DNA from 4 places in the Methylobacterium sp. WL12 genome. Region 2 is predicted to be linked to each of the others. Evidence: riboswitches for the same ligand, from Rfam matches in the RefSeq annotation. Region 2 holds a riboswitch; each other region holds the start of a gene.
The links. A riboswitch is a leader RNA that binds a small molecule or an ion and turns the genes downstream of it on or off. The one in region 2 is predicted to bind cobalamin.

Region 1 (7,801 bases), on a different contig from region 2:
CGGAAAACAGCCCGTGAACGTAGGTGCCGCAGACCAGCCCGTCGGCCGACACCGCCCCGTCGGCGCGTCCGTCGGCCAGGCGCAGCAGCGGCCGGCTCGAATCGGCGCCGGTCGTGTCGCCGACATGCATCTCGTAGCCGGAGAACGGGATGCCGTCGGGCAGGCTCGTGCCGGAAACCGCCTCGAGGCGCTTCAGGGGCGTCATCACCGTGTCGACCTCGAGCAGCCCGAGCCCCGGAACGGTGCGCGGCGCGCCCTCGATGCCGTCTGGGTCGGACAGCGTCCGCCCGAGCATCTGGTAGCCGCCGCACAGCCCCAGGACCCGCCCGCCGCGGCGTAGATGCGCCCGCAGATCCCCGTCCCATCCCTCCGCGCGGAAGAAATCGAGGTCGTCGATCGTGGTCTTGGATCCCGGCAGCAGCACCAGGGCCGCGTCGCCCGGGATCGGCTCGCCGGAACGCACCAGCACCACCTCCACCGCCGGCTCGGCGCGAAGCGGATCGAGGTCGTCGAAGTTGGCGATCCGGGGCAGGACCGGCACGGCGATGCGGGTCGCGGCCGGGCCGGCCGACCCAACGAGCCCGAGCACGTCCTCGGCCGGCAGGCGCGCGGCCTGCGGAAAATGCGGGATCAGGCCGAGGCTCGCCCAGCCGGTGTGGCGCGCGATCAGGTCCATCCCGTCGGAAAACAGGGTCGGGTCGCCCCGGAAGCGGTTGACCAGGAAGCCGACGATCATCGCGGCGTCGTCCGGGTCGATCACCGCCTTGGTGCCGACGAGGCTGGCGATGACCCCGCCGCGGTCGATGTCCCCGAGCAGCACCACGGGCGTGTCGGTGGCGCGGGCGAAGCCCATGTTGGCGATGTCGCCGGCGCGCAGGTTCACCTCGGAGGCCGAGCCAGCACCCTCGACGAGGATGAGGTCGGCCTCGGCCTTCAGCCGCGAGAAGCTGTCGAGCACCGCTTCCAGCAACCTCGGCTTCCAGGCCTGGTAGTCGCGTGCCTTCACGGTCGCGACCATGCGGCCCTGCACCACAACCTGCGAGCCGACCTCGCTCTGCGGCTTGAGCAGCACCGGGTTCATGTGGATCGACGGCGCGACGCCGGCCGCCCGCGCCTGCAGCGCCTGCGCCCGCCCGATCTCGCCGCCGTCGGCGGTGACGGCGGCGTTGTTCGACATGTTCTGCGGCTTGAACGGGCGCACGCGCAGCCCGCGCCGGGTGAAGGCCCGCGCGAGCCCGGCGACGATCAGCGACTTGCCGACGTCGGAGCCGGTGCCCTGGATCATCAGGGCGCGGGTCATGCCGTCACCGAAGGCATGGCGAAGGAAGAAAGATGTCCTTCCTCCTTCCGCGCGGCATAAGCTCGCCAGAAAGCGGAGCGATCGGATGCAATGAAGCGAACGATCAGAGTGCTTCCTGAAAATCGGAACCACGCCGTCATGCAAAGCGACGGCGACCATTTCGCCATTGATACGATCGTGCACCCGACCCTGATCGCCCCGCTCGACGGGCTTCCATCGCTCGATCGCGAAGGCGATATCGAGCCTGTCGATCGGGCAGAGCCGGACCCAGTGGATTTGTAGGCCGATGCTTGCGCGGCGCTCGCACATTGCCCGCATTCGCGGACAACGGCCGCGAGTTCGACCGCGTCGAAAATTTGCGCATCGAGGACTGGCTGGCCTGGAAGGCGCACCACGCCGCGCCGACGACCGATCAAAACTCGATGCCCTCCTGCGCCTTCACGCCCGCTGCGAAGTGGTGCTTCACGCTGCCCATCTCGGTGACCAGGTCGGCGGCTTCGATCAGCGCGGGCTTGGCGTTGCGGCCGGTGACGACGACGTGGAGGTCCGGGCGGCGGGCCTTGAGCGTCGCGACCACCGCATCGAGGTCGAGGTAGTCGTAGCGCAGCGCGATGTTGAGCTCGTCGAGGATGAGCAGGCGGATGCCGGGGTCGGCCATCAGGTCGGTCGCCTGGTTCCAGGCGTTGAGGCAGGCGGCGATGTCGCGAGCCTTGTCTTGCGTCTCCCAGGTGAAGCCCTCGCCCATGGCGTGCCACGCGACCCGGTCGCCGAAGACCTTGAGCGCATGCGCCTCGCCGGTGTCCCAGGCGCCCTTGATGAACTGCACGATGCCGACCCGGTGCCCGCGTCCGAGCATGCGGAGCGCAAGGCCGAGCGCCGCCGTGGTCTTGCCCTTGCCGGGGCCGGTGTTGACGATGAGGAGCCCCTTCTCGATCGTCTTGGCCGCCACCTCGGCGTCCTGAACCGCCTTGCGCTTCTCCATCTTCTCGCGATGGCGCGTCGCGTCGTCAGGCTTGGCGTCGTCAGGCTTGGCGTCGTCGGGCTTGGCGTCGTCGGTCATGACGTTCCCTGCGGTTTCACGGTCAGCGGCAACCCGGCGACCGTCAGCACGACGCGGTCGCATTCGGCCGCGAGGGCCTGGTGGAGGCGCCCGGCCGCATCGCGGAAGCGGCGGGCGAGCGCGTTGTCCGGGACGATCCCGAGGCCGACCTCGTTCGAGACCAGAACGAGGGGGCCCCGCGCCGCCCGGCAGGCGATGACCAGGGCCTGCGTCTCGGCGTCGAGGTCGGCGTCGGCGAGGATCAGGTTCGTGAGCCACAGCGTGAGGCAGTCGACCAGCACCGGTCCCGGCGCGTCGGCGATCGCCGCGGCCAGCGCCGTCGGCACGTCCCGCGTGATCCAGTCGCCGGACCGGCGGGACCGGTGGAGGGCGATCCGCGCGCGCATCTCGTCGTCCCAGGCCTGCGCCGTTGCGAGGTAGAACCAGGGGCCGGGCTCCGCCTCGATCAGCCTCTCGGCGTAGGCGCTCTTGCCCGAGCGCGCACCGCCGAGCACGAGGGTCGTCCGAGGCGCGGCCTGCTGCATGGCGAAGACCCATGCCCCAACCGTGGCGTGCCCGTCAAAGCCTCCGTTGTGCGGGTGCGCCGGACAGGCTATGGCTGGTGGAGACGGTGCCCCGGAGACGGGGTGAAAAGGGAATGCGGTGAGGGGAAACCCGATTCCGCGGCTGCCCCCGCAACTGTGAGCGGTTAGCTCCTGCCCTCGGCCACCGATGTTTCGGGAAGGCGGCAGGCGCGGCGATCCGCGAGCCAGGAGACCTGCCGTCCCCCGCGCTTTCTCGAACGCCGCCGGCGGGGCGGCCGGAGATGTTGTCGACATGACCACCCAGACCCTCACCCAAACCGGCACCCGCGCGAACGAAGGCTTCGTCGCCATCGCCGTCGCCGCCATGCTCGGCCTCGGGCTCGTGTTCCTCGCCGGCTTCTCGCCCGCCTCGGCGCTGCACAACGCGGCGCACGACTTCCGGCACACGCAGAACTTCCCCTGCCATTGACCGCCTGAACCCAGGCGCTCCCATGCTCATCCGGCTCCTGTCGGCGGCGCTCGCCGCCGGCTTCCTCGCGGCCGTCCTGGTGACGGGCCTCGAACTCGCGCTCACCTCGCCGCTGATCATCGCGGCCGAGCGCTACGAGACCCAGGCCACCCCCGGCTCCGCAGCCGCCGTCGCCCCGATGCCCGATCGCCTGCCGATCGTGCTGGCGCATGCCGGGCACGACCACGATTCCAAGGCCGCGCCCGAGTGGCAGCCGGGCGCGGGCCTGCCGCGCATGCTGTTCACCGGGCTCGCGACCCTCGTCGGCGGGATCGGCTACGCGCTGCTGCTCGGCGCGGTGATGCTGGCGACCGGCCGCGAGCCGTCGCCCGAACGCGGCCTCGCCTTCGCGGTGGCCGGCTTCCTCGCCGTGGCGCTCGCGCCGGCGCTGGGCCTGCCGCCGGAGCTGCCCGGTAGCGAGGCGGCTCCTCTGGTCGCGCGCCAGGTCTGGTGGCTGATGACCGCCGCCGCCACCGCGATGGGGATCTACCTCATCGCGATCCGCCGGGTGCCGATCACGATCCTCGGCGGACTTGTGCTCATCGTCGCGCCGCATCTGGCCGGCGCGCCGGAGGTGGCGGCGACGCCCTCCGAGCTTCCCGCCGGCCTCGCCGCGCAGTTCGCCGCGCGCTCGCTCGCCATCGCCTTCGTGTTCTGGGCGGTGATCGGGCTGGCGTTCGGCCGCGCGTGGCAGACCTTCGGGCCGAAGACCGCGGCAGGCGCCCGTGGCTGACACGGTCCTCTACGTCTGCACCACCTGCCGCATGGAAGGCGACGCACCGGACGGCCCGCGTGCCGGCGCCCGCCTGCTCGACGCGCTGCGCGCGCTGCCGGCGCCCGACGGGGTGACGATCGAGGCGGTCGAGTGCCTCTCCGTCTGCAAGCGGCCCTGCACCGTCGCGGTGGCGGCGGAGGATCGCTGGACCTACGTCTACGGCGACCTCGACCCCGCGGCGTCGGCACGCATCATCCTCGACGGCGTCGGGCTCTACGCCGGCACGCCCGACGGGATCGTGCCGTGGAAGCAGCGCCCGCAAGAGTTCCGCAAGGGCGTCGTCGCCCGCATCCCCCCGTTTCCGCCGCGCGCGGCCTGAGCCATCGGCGAGATCCCCATGACCATCGTTGCGAAGATCCCCTGCACCATCGTCACCGGCTTCCTCGGTGCCGGAAAGACGACGCTGGTGCGCCACGTGGTCGAGAACGCCGGCGGGCGCCGGCTCGCGATCCTGGTCAACGAGTTCGGCGACGTCGGCTTCGACAAGTCGTTCCTGGCCGCCTGCGGCATCGAGGGCTGCACCGAGGATTCGATCGTCGAGCTGCCCAACGGCTGCATCTGCTGCACCGTCGCGGACGACTTCGTGCCGGCGATGACGGCGCTCCTCGACCGCCCGAACCCGCCCGAGCACATCCTGATCGAGACCTCCGGCCTCGCCCTGCCGAAGCCCCTGGTCCAGGCCTTCCAGTGGCCGGCGATCCGCTCGCGGGTGACCGTGGACGGCGTCGTCGCGGTGGTGGACGGGCCGGCGGTGGCGTCCGGCGCCTTCGCCGAGGACCCCGAGGCGCTGGCGAACCAGCGCGCCGCCGACACGGCCGTGGACCACGACAACCCGCTGGAAGAGGTGTTCGAGGACCAGCTCCTTTGCGCCGACCTCGTCGTGCTCAACAAGGCCGACATGATGGACGCCGCCGGCCTCGCCGCAGTCCGGGTCGAGGTGGAGCGCCAGCTTCCCCGCGCGGTGAAGGTGGTCGAGACCGCCCACGGGCGGATCGACCCGCGCGTGCTGCTCGGCCTCCAGGCCGCCGCCGAGGACGACCTCGACGCGCGCCCGTCGCATCACGGCGAGGGCGAGGACCACGACCACGACGACTTCGAGACCGTGGCGCTCCCGGTCCGCACCGCGATCACCGCCGCCGACCTCGCCGCCCGCGTCGAGAAGGCGGCGGAGACCAAGGGCGTCCTGCGGATCAAGGGCTTCTGCGCCGTCGAGGGCAAGCCGATGCGCCTCGTGGTGCAGGGCGTCGGCCGCCGCATCACCCATCATTTCGACCGGCCCTGGACCGCGAGCGAGCCGCGCGACGGCACCCTGGTGGTGATCGGCCTCAAGGGTTTCGACCAGGGTGCGGTCGCGGAAGCGCTGGCCGGCTAGGGCTTGTCCGCCGCCCGCGCTACACTGCCCGTTTTCACGACCACCGCAGATCCCGGGATGCTGGACCGCCGCGAGAGCCCGATGAGCCTGGATGCGTTCTTCGCCTGGCAGGAAGCCCAGGCGGAGCGCTACGAGCTCGTCGGCGGAGTGCCGGTACGGATGATGGCGGGTGCTCGCAACGTCCACGACGACATCGTCGTGAACGTCCTTGCTTGGCTGCGCACGGCCTTGCGCGGCAGCGGATGCCGCCCGTTCACCGGTGACGGCAGCGTCGAGACGCTGCCCGGCCAGATCCGCCGCGCCGACATCGGCGTCGATTGTGGGCCGCGCGATCCGAACGCTCTCAAGGCGGCGCAGCCGCGGGTCGTCGTCGAAGTGCTGTCGCCGAGCGCGCGGGACTTCGACGCGTTCGAAAAGCTCGCCGAGTACCGCACGATGGCCGACCTCGAGCACATCGTGCTGGTCGAGCCCAACGCGGCGGAAGTTCGCCTGTGGACGCGCGAGCCCGACCGGACTTGGGCCGAGACACGGCTGCTCGGCCTCGCCGCGACGGTCTCTATCTCAGCGCTCGGGATCGTCCTGCCGGCCTCGGAAATCTACGACGGCGTGACCTTCCCGAACCGGCCTCGCCTCGTCGCCGACGAGCCCGACGAATCGGCAGGCTGACTCAGCGCATGCACCTGATCCGCATCGATACGGTGAGCCTCGACGACGGCGAGGCGGCGGTCGACCTCGGGCAGCAGCCCGGCGACGTCGTCTTCCTGTCGTTCACCGATTCCGACCTGCTCGGCATGGCAAACGCCCACGCCGCCTGCGGGCCGGACTTCCCGTCTCTGCGGCTGGCCAAGCTGTCGCGGCTGCGCCACCCGATGTCGGTCGACCTCTACGTCGAAACGGTGGTGGCGAAGGCGAAGGTCGTCGTCATCCGCTGCCTCGGCGGGCTCGACTACTGGCGCTACGGCGTCGAACGCTGCGCCGCCGCGGCCCGGGCCGCCGGCATCCCGCTCGCGATCCTTCCCGGCTGCGACCGGCCGGACCCGCGCCTCGTCGAGCTCTCGACCGCGCCCGACCTCGCCCCGATCCTCGACGCCTATTTCCGCGCGGGCGGCCCCGAGAACCTGCGCCGGATGCTCGGGCGGATCGCGGCCGAGATCGGTTTCGCGACACCCGTCGAGCCGCCCGAGACCCTGCCGCGCGGGTTCGCCTGGTGCCCGGGCTGCGGGCCGCTGCCACTGGAGACCGCCCTGTCCGTCGGCGCCTCCCCGCTCGGGTTGACGGCACCCGACGCGCCCGCCCCGCACGCGCTGATCCTGGCCTACCGCTCGGCGGCGCTCGGCGGCGACGGCGCGCCGGCCGACGCGCTGGCCGCGGCGCTGCGCCAGCGGGGCATCGCGACGCTGACCGTCGCGGTGGCGAGCCTGAAGGACCCGGAGGCGGTCGAGGTCGTCCGCGCGGCGATCCGCGCGCGAAAGCCCGACCTGATCGTCGCCGCCACCGCCTTCTCGGCGCGCGAGGACGCCGGCTTCGTCCTCGACGCAGCCGACTGCCCGGTGCTGCAGGCCTTCACGGTCGGCAGCCCGCAGGAGGCCTGGGAGGCCTCGGCGCGCGGCATGAACGCGGCCGACCTCGCCATGCAGGTGGCGCTACCCGAGTTCGACGGCCGGCTCTCCGGGTTTCCGATCTCGTTCAAGCAGGAGGCTGAAGCCGTCGACGGGCACGCCGAGCGCCGCGCGGTCCCCTACGCCCCGGGGATCGCCGCACTCGCCGACCGCGCCGCCGCCTGGTTGCGCCTCGCCGCGACGCCCGCGCCGGAACGCCGGATCGCCGTGGTGCTGTCCGACTACCCGTCCCGCGGCGGCCGCGCCGGCTTCGCCGTCGGGCTCGACACGCCCGAGAGCGCCCGTGCGATCGTGTCGGACCTCGCCGACGCCGGCTACGCGGGCGGATCGCTGCCGGAGGCCGCCGCGCTCATGCACGCGCTGACGGACGGCGTGCAGGGTTTCGCGGTGTCGCTCGCCGACTACAGGGGTTGGCTTGCGACCCTGCCCGAGACGTCGCGCCAGGTTTTGACCGAACGCTGGGGCGCGCCGGACGCCGACCCCGCCATCCGGGACGGCTCCTTCCGATTCGGGATCGTGAGGTCCGGCCACGACACATCCCCTCCCCCCTCTGCGGGAGAAGGAGAGCTGGGCGCGGCGGGCCGCATCGCGATCTTCCTCCAGCCCGACCGGGGCCGGTCGGACGACCGCAAGGCCGGCTACC
Region 2 (7,801 bases):
TGAGGTCTCGGCGGTGCTGGCGGCCTGCCACGCGGCGGGGCGCGTCGTCGTCCCGCGCGGGGGCGCCACGGGCCTCGTCGATGGTATCCTCTGCGCACCCGGCGACATCGCCCTGTCGCTGGAGCGCATGACCGGGATCGAAGCGCTCGATCCCCTGGCGATGACGATGGTGGTCCGCACCGGCAACACCCTCGAGGCGGTGCAGGCGGCGGCGGAAGCCGCGGACCTGTTCTTCCCCCTCGACCTCGGCGCCCGCGGCTCGGCGACGGTCGGCGGCACGATCAGCACCAATGCCGGCGGCCTGCGGGTGCTGCGCTACGGCATGATGCGCGAGATGGTGCTCGGCCTCGAAGCGGTGCTCGCCGACGGCACCGTGGTCTCGTCGATGCGGCCGCTGATCAAGAACAACACCGGGCTAGATCTCAAGCAGCTCTTCGTCGGCACGGAAGGGACGCTCGGCGTGGTCACCCGCGCGGTGCTGCGCCTGCGCCCGGCGCCGGTCGGCTACGCCACCGCCCTCGTCGCCTGCGCCGACGTCGACGCCGCCGCCGCCATCCTTTCCCGCGCGCAACGGGCGTTCCAGGGCCGGGTCTCGTCCTTCGAGGGGATGTGGCCGGACTTCTACCGCGCGATGACCGCGCCGGGCCGCTTCGCCCCGCCGCTGCACCGGGAGCACCCGTACTACGCGCTGATCGAGGTCGAGTGCGTGCCCGAGGAGGAGCCGCGCTTCCTGAGCCTGCTCGAAACCCTGATGACGGAGGAGATCGTGCGCGACGCCGTGATCTCGGCCTCCGAGGAGCAGCGCCGCGCGCTCTGGCGCATCCGCGACCGGGTCGAGCTGCTGGGAGAGGCCGGGCTGGCCCGCCCGTTCGACGTCAGCGTGCCGCTCTCGGCCATGGCCGGCTACGTCGCCGAGGCGAGCGCCCGGATCGCCGCGATCCACCCGGATGCGGGCAGCGTCGCCTACGGCCATGTCGGCGACAACAACATCCATTGGAACACCGCGCGGCTGCCCGACCCCGCCCTCGAAGCCCAGGTGGAGGCGGCGATCTACGAGCCGCTCGCCGCGCTCCAAGGGTCGGTTTCGGCCGAGCACGGCATCGGCCTGGAGAAGCGCGGCAAGCTCGGGCTGTCGCGCTCCGCGGCCGAGATCGCGACGATGCGGGCGGTGAAGCGCGCGCTCGATCCCAAGGGCATCCTCAATCCGGGCAAGATCTTTTCGGATCCCGTGGACTGATCCGCCTCCGTTCTTCCGGATCAGAAGCCGACGCGGTCGCCGCCCTTCAGGGACAGCATCGCGCGGGCGTCGTCCGGCGTGGCGACCTCCAGGCCCAGCCCTTCGATAATGCGGCGGACCTGGGCGACCTGCTCGGCGTTCGATTGCGCCAGCCGCCCCGGGCCGCCCCACAGGCTGTCCTCCAGCCCGACGCGGACGTTGCCGCCCATCGCCGCCGCCATCGCGGCGATGTTCATCTGGTTGCGCCCGGCACCGAGCACCGACCAGCGGTACTGGTCGCCGAACAGCCGGTCGGCGGTGCGCTTCATGTGCATCACGTCGTCCGGGTGCGAGCCGATGCCGCCCTGCAGCCCGAACACCGTCTGGATGAACAGCGGCGCCTTCACCAGCCCGCGGTCGAAGAAGTACTTCAGATTGTAGAGGTGGGCGGTGTCGTAGCACTCGAACTCGAACCGGGTGTCGTTGCCGGCGCAGGTGGTGAGGATGTGCTCGATCTGACCGAACGAGTTGCGGAAGATGATGTCCTTGTTTCCGAGGTACGTCCGCTCCCACGCGTGCTTCAGGTCCGTGAAGCGGTCGAGCATTCCGAACAGCCCGAAGTTCATCGAGCCGAGGTTGAGCGAGGCGACCTCCGGCTTGAAGGTCGCGGCCGGGCGCACCCGCTCCTCGATGGTCATCGTCGGCGCGCCGCCGGTGGTGATGTTCACCACGCAGTTCGAGCGCTGCTTGATGACGGGCAGGAACTTGGCGAAGGCCTCGGGCGTCTGGTCCGGCTCGCCGGTCACCGGGTTGCGGGCGTGCAGGTGGACGATGGCCGCGCCGGCCTCCGCCGCGCCGATCGCCGCGTCGGCGATCTCCTCCGGCGTCACCGGCAGGTACGGCGACATGCTCGGCGTGTGGATCGCGCCGGTGACGGCACAGGTGATGATGACTTTTCGCGCGCTCGCCATGGTCGCTCCGTCCCTGCCTGTCCGCTCGCTCCGGGTCGTTCGGTCCGGATTTAGGGCTGCCGGGTGCCGCGGGCAAAGCCCTGGCCGCAGGCTCAGGCCGGGCGCGAACCGGCCGCCGGCCGTCTCAGGCGGCGCCAGCCCATCGCCACGCCGGAGGCCGCGACCACCGAGCCGGCCGCGAGCAGCAGGAGCATGAACCCGTCCCAGGCCGGGCGGTGGCGCACCAGCAGGCCGAAGTCCAAGGTGTGCAGCAGCTCGAAACCCCAGCGCTCGGCCCGGCCCGACCGGTCGAGCCGGCTCAGGATCTCGCCGGTGGCGGGGTCGATGTGGAACCACGTCGCCGCCGGGTCGTCGAAGACCACGCGGAGCACCGGCAGGCGACGTCGGCGGTGGTGCGAGGTCCAGTAGAAGTCCTCGCGGTCGAGCCGGATCGCGTCCATCGATCCGGCCTCCGGGACCAGACGTCGGGCAGCCGCCGCGACCCGCCCGGGCGCGACCGTCGGCGTGCCGCAGCAGGGCACCTCCCGGCCGTCGCGGCAGGCGATCGGCGCGAGCGGCGCGCCGCCGAGCCAGGTGAAGCGCACCTCCGCCGCCGCCGCGCAGGCTTGGCCGCGGATCGATGCGAGGTCGAGCCCGGTGCGGGCGCCGGGCGCGTCGGCGTAGCGCTCCAGCATCGCCTGCGTCGGCGCAGACGGGGAGAACCAGCGGTTCGGGTTCATCGAGAGCCAGCCGCTGACGACGAAGCTCAGCAGCGCCAAGCCGCCGACCAGCCCGCCGACATGGTGCCACCGCGCCAGGCCGCGATAGGGCGTCGCCGCGCCGGAGGGATAGCGGCGGGCGAGCCGCAGCCGCACCAGCCCGAGCGCGAACCCGGTGACGCCCGAGACCACCGCGATCCCGGACACCCACAGGATCACCATGCGCCACAGATCGGCCTTCGCCCGCAGCGGCGTGACGTAGAGCCAGTGCGGGACCGCGCCGAACCAGTTCCAGAACCGCTCGTGCCGCGTGGTGTCGAGGACGACGGCGCCGGTCGGCTCCGAGACGTAGAGCTCGGTGCCCTCCGGGTCGCCGAGCGCGATGCGGTGGAGCGGGCGCGCGGCGTCGTAGCGCTGGTGCACCGTCCACAGGTCGTAGACGACGGTCTCGCGGAACGCCGGGTGCCGGCTGCGCGGATCGTGCCCCGCGACGGCGAGCGCCTCGTCGGGCGTCGCCGGGCCGATCGGGCGCCCGTCGACCGCCGAGACGGCGCGGCGTGCGCCGTCCCATCCGACGACGCGGTAGACCGGCTCGGCGCCCCGCATCGACAGGCTTAAGCCCCGGGGAAAGCGCGCTTCGCCGGCGAGCGCCGCGTCGGGCTCCACCCGGACCGCGTCCCAGGCGATCGCGGGCAGGCCGGCGCGGCGCTCGGGCTCGGTGAGCGTGGGGTAGGCGACGTACATCATCACCGCGCCGCTCGCGAACCACATCGCGAAGAACAGGCCGGTGGCGATGCCGAGCCAGCGGTGGCCGAGATGCAGCCAGCGCTTGCCGGCCTTCGCCAACGCGCGTGCGGAGGACGCCATCTCAGAACGCCGTCGTGAAGGCGACTTCGACCGAGCGCGGGCGCCCGAGCAGCCAGTTCGTGCCGACGCCGTCCACCGCGTTGCCGCTGATCGCGTAGACCTTGTCGAACAGGTTGAAGACGCGGAACGACAGGCGCGAGGCCGGCGTGACCTGATGGTCGAGGCCGAGGTTGACCAGGCCGTAGGCCGGGCGCCGCGCGGTGTTGCCGAAGTCGCTGAACACCTCGCCGACATACTGGAACCCGACCCGCGCCTCCCAGCGCGGCGCGAAGGCGTAGTTGACCCAGAGGTTGGCCACGCGCTCGGGCACGTCGATCGGCTGCTTGCCGGCGTAGGAGACGGTCGCGCCGTCCACCGTCTGGTCGAAGGCGTCGTACTGAGCCCGCAGCAGGGCGAGGTTGGCGTCGAGCCGCCAGAGCGGCGTCACCTGCAGCGAGAACGCGGCCTCGACGCCGGTGGAGGATTGCCGCCCGACCTGGGTCGCGACGTTCGGCTGGCCCGGCACCGCCGAGATCAGGTTGTCCTTGACGATGCGGTAGCCGGCGAGCGTCCACTCGCCCCGGCCGTCCCAGAACACGCCCTTGGCGCCGACCTCGACCTGCTCGCCGGTGGAGAGCTTGAAGCCGGACAGCGACTGCGACAGCGTGATCAGGCTGTTGACCGGGTCGGTGGCGGTGGCGACCTGCGCGTAGAGCGCGGTGTCCGGCGTCGGGTTGAACACCAGCCCGAAGCGGTAGCCGAGCCCCTGGTAGGCCTTCTCGAACTGCGCGGTGCTCACGAGGTTCTCGCGTTGCAGGTTCGAGGCGTCGAAGCGGACGCCGCTGAGGAACGACAGCCGGTCCGAGAGGATCAGCCGGTTCTCGGCGAAGACCGAGGCCTGGTCGGTGCTGGTGGCGTAGGCCGGGCTCGCGCGGCCGTTCACCGGAAACAGCCCCGGATCGTAGCCGACCAGCGGCACGCTGGTGACGAGCCCGGACCCCACGGTCGAGAAGTTGTTGGTGTGGCGGAAGTCGACGTGGTTCACGTCGAAGCCGGCCAGGAAGTCGTTGCGGAAGCCGAGCAGCGTGCCCTTGAACGCGGCGTCGAACCGGTTCCCGACCTGCTCCTGTTGATGGTAGATCTCGGTGTAGTCGCTCCGGTCGACCAGGCCGGTGGTGCGGTTGAAGGCGTAGGTCTCGACGTCGAGCCAGTGGCGCCGGCTCTGCAGCCGGTAGGCGGTGTTGCGGATTGTGACGTCGGCGCTCGGCGTCCACTCGGTCTTGAACTGGGTCCAGTTGTCCGCCCAGGTGATCTTGGAGTCGCGGACGTTGTAGTTGCTGAACCGGATGCGGTCCAAGATGCGCCCCTCGACGAGCGGCGTCCCCCAGTAGCGCGCCGGCTCCTGGTAGCCGAGGTCGTGACTCAGGGTGAAGGCGAGGTCGGGCGTCGCCTGCAGCAGGAGCGCGCCCGAGATCGCGAGGTTGCGGAAGTCGCCCTCCGGGCTCATCCAGCCGCCGGCGCGGTTCCCGCTGACGTTGAGGCGGTAGGCGACCGCGTCGCCGATCGGGCCGCCGGAATCGAGCGCGAGCCGCGCGATGCCGTCCGAGCCGACCCCGGCCCGCACCACGTTGACGGGCGTGAAGGTCGGCTTCTTCGTCACGACGTTGATCACGCCGCCGATCGCCCCGTCGCCGTAGAGCACCGAGGCCGGCCCGCGCAGCACCTCGATGCGCTCGACGTTCCAGGTGTCGAACGGGAAGGTCACGGTGTTGGCGCCGACGAACAGTCGCGTGCCGTCGTAGAGCTGCTGGATCGAGTTCGGCCCCGAGAACCCGCGACTGGTGAAGGCGCCGTTGCCGTTGCCGGGCGCGGCGATGGTGGTGATGCCGGTGGCGTTCTGCGTCACGGCCTCGGCGATCGTGTCCTGCCCGCGCAAGCGCGCGGTCTCGCCGGAGATGATGTCGACGCTGCCGGGGGTCTCCAGCGGCGTGAGGCCGAGGCGGCTCGCGCCGCGATCGGGCGTGCGCAGGTTGAGGCCGACCGGCGCCGCGCGGGTCGGGCCGACGCCGTCGCCGGACACCGTCAGGGTGTCGAGCAGGACGCTCGACGGCTCCCCCGCGGCCGGCTGTGCGCTGGCCTCAAGTGGAGGGCCGGACGCGGCGAACGCCGTCGCGGCCAGCAGCAGGCGACGGGTCGTGCGCCCGCGGGATCGTGGGGATTTCCGGAAAACGAACATGGATCGGTTGCGGCTCTGACGGCGCGGCGCGACGGCCTGCCTGCCCAAACCCCTAAAGCGAATGTAACAATGTTACAATCGCGCGGTCGCCGCAACCCGAGGCGGCCGTCGGCGCACGCGGGCCGGGCGGCTGCGTGGGGGTCGGTCGGCGCGGGTCTCGCGGCTGGCAAGGGCATGGACGGGGCGTGCGGACGCGTGTGGTGGCACGTCACCGCGAACGAGGCCGCCCCGCGTCCGCCCGATCGGGCGCACGCGTCTCGACACCCGCCGAGGCACCCCGCCCGACGCGTTTCGCGTGTGACCACGACTGACGGCAGGTCTCCTGGCTCGCGGGTCGCTGCCCCTCATCGTCTTCCCAGGTGCCGTGACCCAGTGACGTGTTGATGGAGGGCTCGCCGCTTACAGTTGCGGGGGCAGCCGCGGCATCAGGCAAGCGCTTTCGCGCCCGGTCCTCACCGCGTTCCCTTTTGATCCCCGAAGGGAACCGTCCCGGCCAAGTGGCCGTGGCGGAGGCGCCGAGTCAACGCCTCGAATCACGACACTGTGAGTTGTGGCCCGGCGGCGACACGTGAAGCGCCTCCCGCCAAGCGCCCTCAGCCGTGCGATCCATCCCGCGCCGGCGCCTCGACGACGACGCTCGGCGGCAGCGTCCCGCCGGCGCCGCCCAGCACCGCGCCGAGGTTGCCGGGCGGGGCGGTCTCGGCGTCCGGCGTCGGCTCGCCGCCGGACGCGTGCTCGTCCGCCACCTCCGCCACCGCGGCCGTTGCGATCAGGCCGAGGCCGGCCGCGTGCCGGGCGATGGCGGTGCTGTCGGCGGCGATGACGAGGTGGCTGCCCGCTTCCGCCACCACCTGGGCCAACGCCTCGATCTCGCGGATGCGGTCGGCGTCGCGCGAGACGTTGCGGATGTAGACCGCCTTCACCCGGCCGGGATGGTCGGCGACGATCCGCCCGTACACCTCGGGGTCGTGCTGGCCGCTGTCGCCGATCAGCACGAAGGGCAGGTCGCGATAGAGCGACAGCATGTGGACGATCAGCGCGCGCTTGTGGTCCTCGGCCCGGCGGGGGAGGGGGTGCTTCCACGACAGGCCCCATTCGCGCAGGAACAGGATCGGGCCGACCGGGATGCCGTGGATCTTGAAGAACTCCGACAGCATCTCGTAGAGGCCCCACGGCGCCCGCGAGACGTAGAGCATCGGGTTGGCCTGGGTGCCGTCCGGGCCGACGTAGAGCGCCCGGTAGAGCGCGGCGACGCCGGGGAAGGCGACGCGGTTCTCGGCATCCTCCACGAACAGGCGCCACAGCATCTTTACCTTGTTCGCGACGCCGGTGCGCATCACCGTGTCGTCGATGTCGCTGACGACGACGCAGCCGGTGGCGCCCGGCGGCACGAACACCTGCGCCCGCGCCTGCACGGGCGGCTCGACCTCCAACGTCAGCGCGACCTCGTGCCAGCCCTGGTCGCCCGCGGGCAGGGATCGCGGGTTGAGGTGGACGCGGAAGTAGCCGTCGCGGTCGGTCTCCACCCGCGTCTGCGCGCCGCCGAAGCGCGCGGTGACGGCGGCGCCCTTCAGGGCCCGCCGGGCGATCCGCCGGGCGATGTCGCGCAGTTCCGTGCGCAGGCTCTCGTCGCCCGGCGCGGTGTCGGGGTGCGACTGGCGGAAGATGCGGCCGATCAGGAAGATCTCGTCGGGCGAGCCGTAGCCGCGATAGGGCTCGATCACGATGCCGCCGCGCCCCTGCGCGCGGCGCACCGGCCGGGCGACGAGCTTCAGCGCCCGGATCGCGCCCTTCCTCCAACGCCGCACGCCTGCCCCCATCGCTTCCCGTCCGC
Region 3 (6,731 bases), on a different contig from region 2:
TATTCACGGGCACCGACTACAGCACCTTCCCAGCCTTCCCGGCGGCGTTCCGGAGTGCCGCCGACGTGCAGCAGGTCTTCACCCGAAACGAGGCCGAATGGACGCCGTTCGCCGGCTTCCACAACCTCTTCGCCATCAACTACTCGAACCTGTTCAACAGACAGCAGGGGCCCCTCGACCCCCTTGCAACGCCGGACGCGACGACGGGCCTGGGTCAGCGCACGCGCTACGAGTACCGCGGGGACTACCAGCTCTCGCCCGGCAATCTGATCCTGTTCGGCGCGCAGCGTGACGACGAGAGCCTGTCGACCACCGACCCGAGCCCGTTCGGGGCCGGCAACCTGCGGGCGAGGAACGGCAACACGGCCGGCTACGGGGAGGTGCAGCTAACGCCCTTCGAGCGGGCGGCGTTCGTGGCCAACATCCGCCACGACGAGAATGACGCCTTCGGGCCGGCCACCACTTTCCGCGTCGCGCCGAGCTACATCCTGCCCTTCACCGAGACCCGGATCAAAGGTAGCGTCGGCACCGGCTTCAAGGCGCCGACCCTGAGCCAGCTGTTCCAGAGCTTCCCGGCCTCGAACTTCTTCGCCAACCCGAACCTCAGGCCTGAGGAGAGCCTCGGCTACGACGCCGGCATCGAGCAGCCCCTGGGGGACCGCGTCCTCGTCGGCGCGACTTACTACGCCAACGACTTCAAGAACCTCATCACCTCGAACGCGACGTTCACCTCGAACGAGAACGTCGGCCGGGCCGAATCGTACGGGGCGGAAGCCTTCGTCGCTGTCCGGTTCTCCGATACCCTTACGAGCCGGGTCGACTACACCAACACGGTGACCAAGAACGAGATCACCCACCAGGAGCTCCTGCGACGGCCCCGCCACAAGGGCAGCGCGACAGCCTTTTGGACCCCCCTCCCGGGCCTGACCGTCAGCGGGACCGTGATCGTGCTCGGCCACTTCGTCGACGGCAACCGCGACTTCTCGGTGGCCCGGCTCAAGAACCCGGGCTTTACCCTGGTCAACTTCGCGGTGAACTACGACGTCAGCGAGACGGTGAGCGTGTTTGGGCGGGTCGATAACCTATTCGACCGCCGCTACGAGAACCCCACCGGCTTCCTCGGGGCAGGCCTCGCCGTGTACGGCGGCGTCCGCCTGACCGCGTTTTGAGACCGCCGATGGCACGACGGTCCGGCTTCGCGGTCCTGACGGCGATGCTGGCGGTCAGCCAAATCTGGTCGATTGCCGCTGGGATGGCCGCCCCGGCATCCGGGGGACCCCGGCAAGTCGTCTCGATGAACCTCTGCGCGGACGAGCTAGTCCTTCGGCTTGCCGACCGCGATCAGGTCGCCGCCGTGACCTACCTCGCCCATGACCCACGCGGCTCGACCGTCGCGCGGGAGGCGACGGGCATCGCAGTGACACGCGGCCTGTCGGAGGAGATCGTCGCCCTCCGGCCCGACCTCGTCGTTGCCGGTGCCTTCACGACGCGGACCACGGTGGGCCTGCTCAAGCGCGTCGGCTTCCCCCTTCTCGAACTCGGCGTACCCAACGACTTCGAGGGGGTGCGGGCCCAGATCCGGACCGTCGCCGCGGCCCTCGGGCACCCGGCGCGCGGCGAGGCGATGGTCGCGGACCTCGACGCTCGGCTGGCCGAGGTAATGCCGGCGGCCAAACCCTTGCGGGCCCTTGTGATGCGTCCGAACGCCTTCACGGTGGCACCCGGCAGCCTTGGCGATGCGATCATCCGCGCCGCCGGCCTCGTCAACGTTGCGGCGGAACTCGGTCGCGACCGCTTCGGCCAGGTCCCGCTGGAAGCGGCGGCCTTGGCCGACGCCGACCTCATCGTCCTCGACGAGGGGGAGCCCGGCGCGCCGTCGCTGGCCGATGCCCTGCTGCATCATCCCGTCCTCGACGCGCTGCGCCGGCAGGGGCGTACCGTCTCGATTCCGAACCGGCTCTGGACCTGTCCAGGTCCGCAGGTCGCCGAGGTCGTGGCCTTACTCGCTGCGGCGGCACACCAACGGGCGGCACGATGAACGCTCCCCTCCCGCCTCCCATGCGGGTCGACCGGGCGGTCGTCGGACCCCGCGCGGTCGTCTGGATACTCGGCCTGCTTGTGCTCGTCCTGACAGTCGTGTCCATCGCGGTCGGGTATGCCCCCTTCGACGTCCTAGCGGCGGCTGGCGACCTCATCGGCGGACGGGCGACCCTCCCGGCGCTGGTGCTCTGGGAACTGCGGCTACCCCGCGCCCTGCTCGGGGCCCTCGTCGGCTTCAGCCTTGGGCTGACCGGGGCGGCGATGCAGGGCTACCTGCGCAACCCGCTCGCCGATCCCGGCATCCTCGGCATCTCCTCCGCGGCGGCCCTTGGGGCCGTGGTGGTTTTCTATGGCGGCTTCGCAGCCTCGCTTAGCCTGGCCCTCCCGCTCGGCGGGATCGCCGGCGCCGCCGTGGCGGCGCTCGCCCTGAACCTCGTCGCCGCCAGAGGCGGCACCAACTTGGGATTGATCCTCGCCGGCGTCGCCCTGTCGAGCCTCGCCGGCGCCATGACGGCGCTGGTGCTAAACCTGTCGCCCAACCCCTACGCGGCCCTGGAGATCGTGTTCTGGCTGATGGGGTCGCTCGCGGACCGCAGCATGGACCATGTCTGGCTATGCCTGCCGCTGATGGCGGTCGGCTGGGGCCTGATGCTGTCCACCGGCCGCGCGCTGGATGCCCTGACGCTGGGCGAGGACACAGCTGCGAGCCTCGGCTTCCATCTGGTCTCAGTCCGCCTGCGCCTCGTGACGGGCGCGGCGCTGGCTGTCGGCAGTGGCGTGGCCGTCAGCGGCGCCATCGGCTTCGTCGGCCTCGTGGTGCCCCACCTCGTGCGACCGTTGGTTGGCGCGCGTCCCGGCGCCAGCCTGCTGCCGAGCGGACTGACGGGGGCGGCCCTGGTGCTTGCCGCGGACTTGGGCGTTCGTCTCCTGGCGACGCGCCCGGAACTCAAGCTCGGTGTGGTGACTGCGCTCGTTGGGGCACCGTTCCTGATCGTGCTCCTCCTGCGTGAGCGAGGGCGCGGCGCATGAGCCTCGCGACCGCAGCTCTCGATGTCCGCCTCGGCGGGCGTGCCATCCTCTCGGATATCACCCTGTCCCTGGAACGCGGGACCCTCGTCGGTCTGGTCGGTCCGAACGGCGCCGGCAAGACCACCCTCCTGCGCACCCTCGCGGGCTTGGTCGCCCCGACCAAGGGCCGCGTGGATCTCGACGGTATGCCGCTCAAGGGCATCTCCCGCGACGCGCGCGCCAAACGCATCGCGGTGCTTTTCCAGGGCGCGGGGGCCGGTTGGCCGATGCAGGTGCGTGACCTCGTCGCCCTTGGCAGGCTACCGCATCGACGCGCGTTCGGTGACCTCGATGGCGTCGATCACGCCGCCATAAACCGAGCGATGACCCGGACCGACGTCGCGCGCTTCGCCGAGCGGACCGAACCGACCCTGTCCACGGGCGAGCGGATGCGCGTGCTGCTGGCGCGGGCGCTCGCCGTCGAAGCGGAGTGGTTGTTGGCCGACGAACCGATCACCGCCCTCGACCCTGCCCACCAGCTCGACGCCATGACGCTGTTGCGGAGCGTGGCCCTGGCCGGCACCGGCGTCGTCGCCGTCCTGCACGACCTCTCCCTCGCGGCCCGGTTCTGCGACCGGATCGTGGTCCTGGGCGAGGGACGTGTCGCCGCCGATGGACACCCGGACGTTGCGTTGACCGACCGGCTACTTTCGGACGTCTTCGGCGTCACGGTTTGCCGTGGGGCTGGACCAGACGGAACCGCCTATATCCTGCCCTGGAACCGTTCGGGGCCTCTCACGGAGGAGATCGATGCAGCCTTCCCCCACCAGCCCTGATGCTGTCGTGGCCCTCCTGCGCGAGGCACTGGCCGATCCGGGCACGGCCTGGAGCCTCGGCAGCTTCGGTGCCATCGCCGAGTTCATGCGCGATCCCGACGAGCCTGTCCTGGCCCTCCCTGACGATCGCCTGGGACTTGCGACCGCGCGCGGGGCCATCGCCCTGACGCCGAGTTCCGACCTGCGGCCCGTCGCCTACGAGACAGCGGTCGCCTCGGGCTGGAACCACGCCATCGCGCTTTGCTTGCCGGAGGCGACTTGTACGATGAACCGCAGGACCGTGGTGACGGAGCTCGGGCCCGACCGGAACGCCGCCCGGGTCGAGGATCGCGACGGTATCCTGTTCGACCTCGGCCTCGGCCTTCTCGCTGTGGATGCCTGCGTGCGGGTACGCGATCCGGAGGCCGTCGAGCGGCTCCGGGCCGGCGTCGGCATGCCGCTATTCGACCGCGCCAACCCCATCGGGCCGCATCTCGTCGCCATGAGCCCGCACCGGGTGTTCCTGGCGCGGGCCGGGCGCGTCGAGGTCTATGCCCCGATCCCCGGGTCCGGCGGTACCAGTCCTGAAGGTCCGCACACGCATGTGCTGCCGAAGCTCCTGCGCAGCGGTCGGACCCATGCCGCCACGACCCCGATCCCGGCGGGCTGGGTACCCTGCGGAGGCCTGCATCCGGCGCACCCCTACAAGGACATGATGGGCGAGCGCATTGCCTTCGATGCCGGCCGCTACGAAGCGTTCCAGAAGATGCTCGACCATTGGGGTGATCCGGAACTCGTGGCGATCAAGCGCGGCGGGCCCGAGGCGCCCGGCGGCACGGTGTCGACCCGCCACGCCCAGGGCGCACGGCGGGTCGCCGAGGCCCAGGCTCGTTACCTACGGGGCGAGATCATCGAGGGCTCGGCGAGCGACGACGAGGATGCGGAGGCGACGGCCTGACCGTGACCCGGACGGTGCCCGGCAGGAATCGTCCGGGGGCACCGCAGAGGGTGATCGGCCTGATCGGCTGTCCGGGCGCGGGGAAGACGACCTACGCCCGCCGCTTCGACCCTCTCGACGGCTGGGTCCACCTCACCCTCGACGACTTTCGGCAAACACTCTGGCCGCCGCACCGGCAGGTCTACTGGGAACTCAGGCAGGGCTCCCGTGACCATGCGGCCCGGGACCTCCTGCACCGGGTCAAGGAAGCAGCCCTGGATGCCGCCCTGACGAACGGCTTCAGCGTGGTGATGGCGGACACCCATCTCACCAGATCCGTGTTCGAGCGCGAGCTCGGGATCGTCGCCCGACACGGGCTCACCGTGGAGTGGAAAGTGTTCGACGTGCCGTGGGAGGTCCTCAAGTCCCGCAACGCGGAGCGCGGTCGCGTGGACCCGTCGCATCGCCAGCCGGATGAGGTCCTCCGGTTCACCTACGAGGTTTTCCAATCCCCGGACGCGTGGTGGCGTAGCTTGCCGCCGCAGCAGGTCGAGGTCCTGACCTGACGGACGGAGTGCGCGATCCGTCTTCCCAGGTGTTGCCGGCAGGGCATAACCCCTCGTGCATTGCACTCGGTCCGTTGACGGGCATGGGCGTCGGCATGTTAGCTCGGCCGTGACGGTTCCTCCCCGGAGGATCAAAAGGGAACGCGGTGCGGGGGTAGCCCCAACGCCGCGGCTGCCCCCGCAACTGTAAGCGGCGAGCCCTTCGCCACCGACGTCACTGAGCGGCCTCGCTCGGGAAGACGGTGAAGGGCAGTGACCCGCGAGCCAGGAGACCTGCCGTCAGTCGTGGTCACACGCGAGACACGCTGGGCGGGGTGCCCCGGCGGGTGCGGAAGCATGCGCACTGCGCGTGGTTCGGCCTCGTTCGCGGTGACGTGCCACTGCCGTCGCCCGAGGCCCATCAACGTGTCCCGTTCACCGTCCATCCCGCTGATGTCCGTGCTGGCCCTGTCCTGCGCGATCCCCGCCGCCGTCGCTGCCCAAGGGGCGCCCTCTAGCGAGACCGCCGTGGTGCTCGATGCGCTCTCGGTCGAGGGGACCCTCACCGCCATGCCGACCTACCGGGTGCCGGAGCTCTACAGCGGCACCAAGACGGTGACGCCGCGCCGCGACCTGCCGCAGCAGGTCGACGTAATCCCCCGGGAAGTCCTGATTGACACAGCCGCGACCCGCGTCGAGCGCGCGCTCGACTACGTGCCCGGGGTCGGAAAGCAGAACGATTTTGGCGCTCAGAACCTCGCCCTTTACTCCGTTCGGGGATTCGCGACCCAGGACATCTTCTTCAATGGCTTCAACATCGCCCGCGGCTACAACGGCGCCCCCGACACCCAGAACGTCCAGTCCATCGAGGTCCTGAAGGGCCCGGCCGGCGCCCTCTATGGCCGCAGCGATCCGGGCGGGACCGTGAATATCCTCACCAAGCAGCCCGTAGCCCGACCCTTCGTCGAGATGGGCACGCTGTTCGGCAGCTTCGGCACCGCCCGCACCACGGTCGATGCCGGCGGTGCGCTGAGCGAGGACGGCAGCGTGCTCTACCGCTTCAACGGCGTCCTCGCCCGCCAGGACAGCTTTCGCGACTTCGTCGGCGGCGACCGGGTGCTCTTGGCGCCCGTGGTGAGCTGGCAGGTCACGCCCGACACCAAGATCACGTTCGAGGCGCAGTACCTGCGCAACCGCCAGACCTTCGACCGGGGCACCGTCGCGGTGAACAACCGCCTCGGCCTCGTCCCGCGCTCGCGCTTCTTCGGCGAGCCCGGCGACGATTCCGTGTCGGAGGCCGGGATCCTGCAGGTCCGGTTGGAGCACGCCTTCAACACCGACTGGCATTTGCGGGTCGCCACGCACCTCAACACCGGTAGCCTCACC
Region 4 (7,801 bases), on a different contig from region 2:
CCGATGCGTCGTCTTCCACCCCTCCACGCGCTGCGCGTCTTCGAGGTCGCCGCCCGGGCCGGCAGCCACGCCGCCGCGGGGGCCGAACTCGGGCTGACCCACGGGGCCGTCAGCCGTCAGGTCGCCGTGCTGGAGGCGTGGTTCGGCCAGCGCCTGTTCGTACGGGTCGGGCGCAACGTCGTCCCGACGCCCGCGGCCCGGGCCTTCGCGGAAGCGGTCAGCCTCACCTTCGACAGACTCGACGCGGCGGCCGAGATTTGCGGCCGGCCCCTCGCGCCACGGACCCTGCGGGTGAGCACGCCCACGACCTTCGCGATGCGCTGGTTGATCCCGCGCCTGGACAGCTTCCACGCGGCGCGGACGGAGGCCGAGGTCGTCGTCACGACCACCACGACCTTGCACAATGCCCTGCGCGGCGGCTTCGACCTCGCGGTCCGACGCGAGCCGCGCATCGGAACGGGGGCGCATCATCCCTGGGGCGCCTACCGCGCGGTCCCCTTCCTGCGGGAGGCCAACACGCTGGTTGCAAGCCCGTCCCTCCTCGCGGCCCGCCCCCTGCGCACCCCGGACGATCTCGAAGGCGCCACTCTGCTGTCGAGCGAGACGCGCCCGGGCGACTGGAGCGACTGGCTCGCCGCCGCCGGTCTTCCCCCTGATACGGGCAGCCGCCGGACGTTCGACCATTACTTCGTAGCTCTGCAGGCGACGGCGGACGGGCTCGGCTACGGCCTCGGACCCCTGCCCGTCTTGTCCGGCGACCTGGCGGCCGGACGGCTCGTCGCCCCGTTCCCGGAAATCGTCGTCCCGCGCCCCGGCTACGTGGCCCTCGTGCCGAACGATGCGGACAAGACCTCGACCCTGGCGGCATTCGTCGACTGGCTCGTCGCCACGGGCGCGCAATGAGATCGGACGACCATCGGACCGAGCCGGAGACGGCTTCTCTCCATGCGAGAAAGGCATTTGCGTTCGGCGTAATGACCGATGTGTGCGTGAAGTGGCCCCTCGCGTTCCGCGAGCAAACGTCCGCTCTTGCGACCCGGTCTTTCGGAAGCGGACCGACAAAAATCCACCCAACCCGGACGTTGGCCTCTACCTCAACAGCCTAGAAGCGGACCTTCCGAAGGTCGCCAAAGGGTCGAAACCGGACGGCTCTGATGTCAGAGAAACAGTCGGAATTCAGACATATCGTTCAGGTTGCTTTCAACCTATCTAGAAGCCGCACACAGTCTGCAAAAGGCTTCCGGGAACCGTGCCCAGCTCAGCCAGTTGACCCACAGATTATATCTGTTCTAATTCGCAACTGAGGGCGGTCGTTGGCCGCCGGCCCCGTGAGGATGATGACCATGGCGAACGCCCACTGCGACAGCTGCAAGTTCTATGATGAGCACAAGGGCAACAGCGCCCCGGCGGCCGCGGATGCCGGCCTGTGCCGGTTTAACCCGCCGGTCAGCCAGCCGGCGCCGGAGTCCAAAGGCCTGTGGCCGGTTGTCGGCGCCAGCGACTGGTGCGGCCATTTCACGGCCGAGATGACCGCGGCCGAGTAAGGTCGGGTTTCTTCACCTAACGATCAGGGCCAGCCGCGAGGCTGGCCTTTTTCGTTGCCGGCACCGGCTGGAGCAACGAAACGGCAGCCATACCCTCCCCGTGGCCGCTGCCGGCCGTTCCGGCAGACAGGCCCAGTCCGACGACCGGGCAATGCTGATGGCCTGAGCACAAGTGCGCATTGCTATGGCAAATGGAGCGCTCAATAATCCGTAGCTTAGAATTTCTTCAGATTTGAACCGTTGTAAGTGTGTGATCTATAACACGTTTTCGGCTTGCTCAACGATCCGTGACCGCCGATGACACTGGTATTGCGCTAGTCCGAGCGCGCGCCAGCGTGATCCATGTCCCACCGCTTCTCGCTCCTTCCCGTCCTTCTCACCACCACCGTCCTTGTCGGTCCCGTGGTGGCACAAGATGGCACGGTTCAACTCAACGAGATCTCGGTCGATGCAGTGGGGCCCAGCGCTTCCGTCGCGGCATCGGCCGGCTCCGGCGGCCTCAACGTCAGCGCTGGTGACGCTGGCACGGCCGCCACCAGTGGCGGCGGTGGCGGCCCTTCTGGGATCACCGGCTACACGGCCCGTGTCTCCACAGCCGCCACCAAGACCAACACCCCGCTGATCGAGGCCCCGCAGTCGGTCTCGGTGGTGACCCGAGAGCAGCTCAACGACCGCAACGTTCAGAGCTTCACCGACGCGGTCAACTACGTCCCGGGCGCCATATCTTCTCGATCAGGCTTCGATCCACGGTTCGACCAGGTTTTCATCCGCGGCTTCGACGTGCTCACCAACCAGGGCATCTACCGCGACGGCCTGCGCGTGATCGGCAGCGGCTTCGCCTACCCGAAGAGCGAGCCTTACGGCGCGGAGGCGCTCACCATCCTGCGCGGCCCCGCCTCCGGTCTCTATGGCCTAGGCTCGCCAGGCGGCATCCTCGATATCACGAGCAAGCGGCCCGTCTTCGTACCGTTTGGAGAAGTGCAGTTCCAAGCCGGGAGCTTTGGACGCTTCCAGGGCAACTTCGACGTCGGCGGTCCGATCGAGGGTTCAGATGGCACGATGGCCTACCGCCTCACCGGCGTGCGCCGCGAGGCGGGCACCTTCATCGGTCTCGGCACGAACGACGACCAGCTCAACATCGCGCCCGCCTTCACCTGGAAGCCGTCAGCCGATACCACATTCACGTTTCTGAGTGAGTTCCAGGTCACCAACACGCCGGCGGCGACGTTCTTCTACAATGACCCGGGCTTCCGAGTATCCAAGTTCTACCAGGGTGATCCACGCTTCATCGGCCTCGATCAGACCCAGTATCGGGTCGGCTACGCCTTCGAGCATTTCTTCACGCCCGACCTCGTCTTCCGCCAGAATTTTCGCCACTACGGACTGTTCCTTAGCGGGAAGTACGTCGATATCAACAACATCAACGACGCGCGGACGATCGGCACGCGCGACACCGGCTATATCCGCGAGGGTCTGGTGCAGCAGACGCTGGACAACCAGCTGGAAGCACGCTTCGCCACTGGCCCAGTCGCCCACACCGTGGTCGGGGGCGTCGACTACGCCCGGTACAGCCTCAGCCAGCGCCTCGGCTTCGGCCTAGCCCCGGACCTCAACCTCGTCACGCGCAACTACGGCCAGCAGTTCATCGCGACGCCGCCCCTCGGGGCCGCCTCGCGCCAGACCCAGGATCAGGTGGGCGTCTACCTGCAGGACCAGGCCAAGTTCGGCGACTTCATCCTGACCGTAAACGGGCGCCACGACTGGGTCTTCCAGGACAACTACGCGACGCCCGACAGCGCGGTCTCACGCCAGGACAACAGCGCCTTCACCGGCCGCGTCGGCCTCGGGTACGTCCTGGCGCCCGGGCTCGTTCCGTACGCGAGCTATGCCACGACCTTTACCCCGCAGGTCGGCCAGGATCGGAACGGACAAGCGTTCAAGCCGGCCACCGGCGACCAGATCGAGGCGGGCGTGAAGTACCTGATCCCCGGCACCAACATCCAGACGGCGTTCGCCGGGTTCGACATCAACCAGTCGAGCATCCTGATCCCTGACGCGAGCAACATTGCGTTCCAGACGGCTGGCGGCGCCGTACGCTCGAAGGGCTTCGAGGCCGAGGCGACCGCCAATCTCGCGCCCGGTACGAACCTGACCATCGCCTACACGCACGTCGACATCCGGTTCGTGAACTCAACCTCGTTTACCGGCGACTCCCTCAACGGGAACCGCGTCTCCGGCATCCCCAGCGATACCTACGCGTCGTTCCTGACTTATGCCTTCCCGCTATCTTCAGCCCTGCGTGGGCTGCAGTTCGGCGGCGGCATTCGCTACATCGGATCCAGCTACGCGGATGATCAGAACACCGTCCGCAATACCGCCGTGACGCTCTACGACGCCCTCGTTGCCTACGACTTCGCCGCGCTCGATCCGAAGTACAAGGGCTTCCGGGCGCAGATCAACGGCTACAACATCTTCAACCGGAGCTACACGACCTGTTCGTTCGCCTTCTGCAACTTCAACCAGCCAGCGACCGTTATTGGCAGCCTCATCTATCGTTGGTAAGATAGAGAACCTCAGGCCGAAAATCGACTGTCAGAGAGGCTTCGAAGGGTAAGGGGCGGCAGTTGGCTCAATCCCCGGAAGTGGCCATTCGAAAACAGCGAGGCCACGGATCCCATCTGTCACAGCGAGGCCACACAAGCCGCCGATTTTGTTCATGGCGTTGACGAGGCTTGTCAGAGCATCCGATGGTGACAGCGACGGTTCCTTTCCGGAGGATCAAAAGGGAACGCGGTGAGGGCCTTGGCCCGAGGCCGTGGCTGCCCCCGCAACTGTAAGCGGCGAGCCCATCATCAACACGTCACTGGGTCCTCGGGCCTGGGAAGACGATGAGAGGGCGGTGACCCGCGAGCCAGGAGACCTGCCGTCAGTCGTGGTCACACGCGAAACGCATCGGGCGGGGTGTCCTGGTGGGTGTCGAGGCGTTCGGCTGTCCTAACGGCAGGCAAGCGCCCAGGCCTCGTTCGCGGTGACGTGCCACAGACGTCGCCCGAGGCCCCGTGTCCGCCATTCGCTTTTCTTCGAGCCTACGCACCATCCTGCTCGCCACCTATGCCGGCATCCTGTCGCACGCGGCCCTATCGCAACCGGCGCTGAACCTCGCAGAGGCCAATCTCGACGAGATCTCGGTCACGGCCGAGACGACCACACCGGTCGCGAACAGTGCCGGGCCAGCAGCCAGCGCCGGCTACGTCGGCGGCACCACCGGCGTCGGCGGCACCCTGCGTACGGTGAATTCGGCCAGCGCCGGGACGATCTCAGGCGCCGAGATCAACAGCCGCCCGATCACCCGCCCGGGCGAGGTGCTGGAGTCGGTGCCGGGCCTGATCGTCACGCAGCACTCGGGCGAGGGCAAAGCCAACCAGTTCTTCCTGCGCGGCTTCAACCTCGACCACGGCACCGACATCGCGATCGACGTCGACGGGATGCCCGTGAACATGCGCACCCACGCCCACGGCCAGGGCTACGCCGACATCAACTTCCTGATCCCCGAGCTCGTCGGCGCGGTGGAGTTCCACAAGGGGCCGTACTTCGTGCGCGACGGCGACTTCGCCTCGGCCGGCTCGGTGCGGATCGACTACCTCGACACCGTCGCGAAGTCCGTCGCGCTGACCTCGTTCGGCTCCTTCGGCTACGCGCGGGCGCTGACCATCGCCTCGGCGCCGCTCGGCCAGGGCAACCTGCTGGTGGCCGGCGAGGCGCAAGTCTACGACGGCCCCTGGGACGTACCGGACGCGCTTCGCAAGGTGAACGGCGTCGTGCGCTACAGCCAGGGCACGGCGCTCGACGGGTTCTCGGTTACCGGCATGGCCTATGCCAGCCGCTGGACCGCGACCAACCAGATCGCCTCACGTGCGGTCTCGGAAGGCCTGATCGGCCGTTTCGGCACCCTGAACCCCACCGACGGCGGAGACTCGTCGCGCTTCTCGCTCTCGGGCCGCTGGAGCATGACCGACGACACCGGCATCACGCGGGCCTCGGCCTACGTGATCCGCCAGCAGCTCAACCTGTTCAACGACTTCACCTACTTCCTCAACGACCCGGTCGCCGGCGACCAGTTCCACCAGCTCGACCAGCGCATCCTCGGGGGCGGCGAAGTGAGCCACGTCTTCCAGGGCGCGCTGTTCGGGTTGCCGATGGAGAACGAGGTCGGCGTGCAGACCCGCACCGATTCGATCCGGGTCGGGCTGTTCAACACCACGAACCGCCAGTTCCGCTCCGGCGTCCTCGACGACCGGGTGCTGGAGGCGAGCGGAGCGTTCTACTACGACAACCGCGTGCGCTGGACCGACTGGCTGCGCACCAGCGTGGGCTTCCGCGCCGACGCCTACTACGCCGACGTGGTCTCCGATACGGCGGCTAATAGCGGGAAGGCGCGGGACGGCATCGTCAACCCGAAGCTCGGGCTGGTGCTGGGGCCGTGGGCCGACACCGAGCTCTACCTGAACTACGGCGGCGGCTTCCACTCGAACGACGTGCGCGGCGTCACCGCGACGATCGACCCGACGAGTTCGCTGTTCAACACGACACGCTCGCCCTTCCTGGTGCCCTCGACCGGGTACGAGGTCGGCATCCGCAACCGCAGCATCGCCGGGCTGGAGACGGCGGTCGCGCTGTTCCGCCTCGACTTCGCGTCGGAGAACCTGTTCCAGGGCGACACCGGCACCACGGAGCCGAGCCGCCCGAGCCGCCGCTTCGGCGTCGAGTGGACCAACCGCTATGCGGTGACGCCCTGGCTGAAGCTGGAGGGCGACCTCACCGTCACCAACGCCCGCTTCTCGGACGTGAACACAGTCGGCAACCGCATCCCCGAGGCGCCGACCACGATCGCGTCGGCCGGGTTCACCTTCGGCGAGGGCCTCGGCTGGTTCGGGTCGATGCGGCTGCGCTACTTCGGCCCGCGCCCGCTGATCGAGGACAATTCCGTGCGCTCGAAGCCGACGGCGCTCCTCAACGGCCGCGTCGGCTACAATTTCGACAACGGCTTGAGCCTGTCGCTTGACGTATTGAACCTCACCAACGCCAAGTCGGACCAGATCACCTACTACTACGTCTCGCGCCTGCCCGGCGAAGGGGCGGACGGCGTCGCCGACAAACACTTCCACCCCGTGGAGCCGACTGCCGTGCGACTGACGCTGGCCGGGCGATTCTGATGCTGGGCGCCGGCACGTACGATGTATCGCGGGAGCTGCGAATGTCGGTGAAGTTGGTGTCCCCCGTCGATGCCGTTCGCTCAAAGCGCTGCGGCGATGCCGGGCGTCGCGCCGCGACGGCACGGTCGCAGCGCTACCTCGCTGGCATCGAGCCTTTGCTTGACGCCATCATCCACGATCAGGGGCGTACCGCCCGGGCCGTCGCAACCGAGTTGACGCGCCGCGCCGTGCGAAAACCGCGCGGCGGGGTGATCTGGACATCGGCGGACGCGCAGAGGCTTCTGCGTCGATTGAGCGTCGACACGAAGGCACATCGTCCTGACGGGCGGATGAGCAGGAAGGCCGAGCCTCGCCGCCACGGGGCGCTTGGTTCGGGTGGATGAGGTTGCATGGAAAATAGCGTCCTATCCAACGGCAACGCATCCCGCGTCGTGCGGCGGCGTATCGGCCTGCTCTACCTCGTCTTGATTGCCGCCAATGTCGCGGTCTGGCTCTGGGCCTACAGCCTGTTCGCAGGGCAGCCTGCGCTGCTTTCGACCGCGCTGCTGGCCTACGTCTTCGGGCTGCGCCATGCGGTCGATCCCGACCACATCGCCGCAATAGATAACGTCACCCGTAAGCTGATGCAGGCGGGCCAACGACCGGTCTTGGTCGGCTTCTGGTTCGCGCTGGGGCATTCCACGGTCGTGGTCGCCGCCGCCGCCGCGGTGGCGCTTGCTGCGACCAGCCTGATCACGGCTTCGGAAGGCTACCGTGAAATCGGCGGCCTGATCGGAACCGGTGTCTCCGCGGCTTTCCTGATCCTGATCGGCTTGGTCAACCTCGTCGTCCTCGCGGGCGTTTGGCGCGCGTTTCGCCAGATGCGTCGCACAAGCCGTTACGTCGAAGCCGACTTCGACGTGCTGCTCGCCAACCAGGGCGTTCTGGCCCGCATCCTACGGCCCTTGTTCCGCCTCGTGACGCGCTCCTGGCACATGTACCCGCTGGGCCTGCTCTTCGCGCTCGGCTTCGACACCGCCACGGAAGTGAGCCTCTTCGGGCTGT

Region 1: linked by a shared signal. The riboswitch ahead of FV226_RS00505 (CbtB-domain containing protein) and the one ahead of FV226_RS04340 (TonB-dependent siderophore receptor) in region 2 are both predicted to bind cobalamin.
Region 3: linked by a shared signal. The riboswitch ahead of FV226_RS22355 (TonB-dependent receptor plug domain-containing protein) and the one ahead of FV226_RS04340 (TonB-dependent siderophore receptor) in region 2 are both predicted to bind cobalamin.
Region 4: linked by a shared signal. The riboswitch ahead of FV226_RS16545 (TonB-dependent receptor) and the one ahead of FV226_RS04340 (TonB-dependent siderophore receptor) in region 2 are both predicted to bind cobalamin.

The regions. Positions count from the first base shown of each region.
Region 1 is NZ_VRUW01000001.1:107,262-115,062, forward strand. Features, by position in the region: gene FV226_RS00485 (cobyric acid synthase) at 1-1,300, opposite strand, end outside; gene FV226_RS00490 (hypothetical protein) at 1,391-1,582, shown strand; gene cobO (cob(I)yrinic acid a,c-diamide adenosyltransferase) at 1,713-2,360, opposite strand; gene cobU (bifunctional adenosylcobinamide kinase/adenosylcobinamide-phosphate guanylyltransferase) at 2,357-2,884, opposite strand; cobalamin riboswitch at 2,952-3,140, shown strand; gene FV226_RS00505 (CbtB-domain containing protein) at 3,177-3,353, shown strand; gene FV226_RS00510 (CbtA family protein) at 3,376-4,125, shown strand; gene FV226_RS00515 (DUF1636 domain-containing protein) at 4,118-4,486, shown strand; gene cobW (cobalamin biosynthesis protein CobW) at 4,505-5,539, shown strand; gene FV226_RS00525 (Uma2 family endonuclease) at 5,621-6,205, shown strand; gene cobN (cobaltochelatase subunit CobN) at 6,214-7,801, shown strand, end outside.
Region 2 is NZ_VRUW01000006.1:78,141-85,941, forward strand. Features, by position in the region: gene FV226_RS04325 (FAD-binding oxidoreductase) at 1-1,237, shown strand, start outside; gene FV226_RS04330 (3-keto-5-aminohexanoate cleavage protein) at 1,258-2,187, opposite strand; gene FV226_RS04335 (PepSY domain-containing protein) at 2,280-3,752, opposite strand; gene FV226_RS04340 (TonB-dependent siderophore receptor) at 3,754-5,967, opposite strand; cobalamin riboswitch at 6,262-6,471, opposite strand; gene FV226_RS04345 (phosphatase domain-containing protein) at 6,561-7,775, opposite strand.
Region 3 is NZ_VRUW01000083.1:13,729-20,459, forward strand. Features, by position in the region: gene FV226_RS22325 (TonB-dependent receptor) at 1-1,169, shown strand, start outside; gene FV226_RS22330 (ABC transporter substrate-binding protein) at 1,253-2,038, shown strand; gene FV226_RS22335 (iron ABC transporter permease) at 2,035-3,069, shown strand; gene FV226_RS22340 (ABC transporter ATP-binding protein) at 3,066-3,884, shown strand; gene FV226_RS22345 (hypothetical protein) at 3,859-4,821, shown strand; gene FV226_RS22350 (AAA family ATPase) at 4,872-5,366, shown strand; cobalamin riboswitch at 5,463-5,662, shown strand; partial or broken gene FV226_RS22355 (TonB-dependent receptor plug domain-containing protein) at 5,772-6,731, shown strand, end outside.
Region 4 is NZ_VRUW01000044.1:23,274-31,074, forward strand. Features, by position in the region: gene FV226_RS16530 (LysR substrate-binding domain-containing protein) at 4-903, shown strand; gene FV226_RS16535 (hypothetical protein) at 1,335-1,544, shown strand; gene FV226_RS16540 (TonB-dependent siderophore receptor) at 1,887-4,106, shown strand; cobalamin riboswitch at 4,288-4,487, shown strand; gene FV226_RS16545 (TonB-dependent receptor) at 4,727-6,757, shown strand; gene FV226_RS16550 (hypothetical protein) at 6,799-7,140, shown strand; gene FV226_RS16555 (HoxN/HupN/NixA family nickel/cobalt transporter) at 7,147-7,801, shown strand, end outside.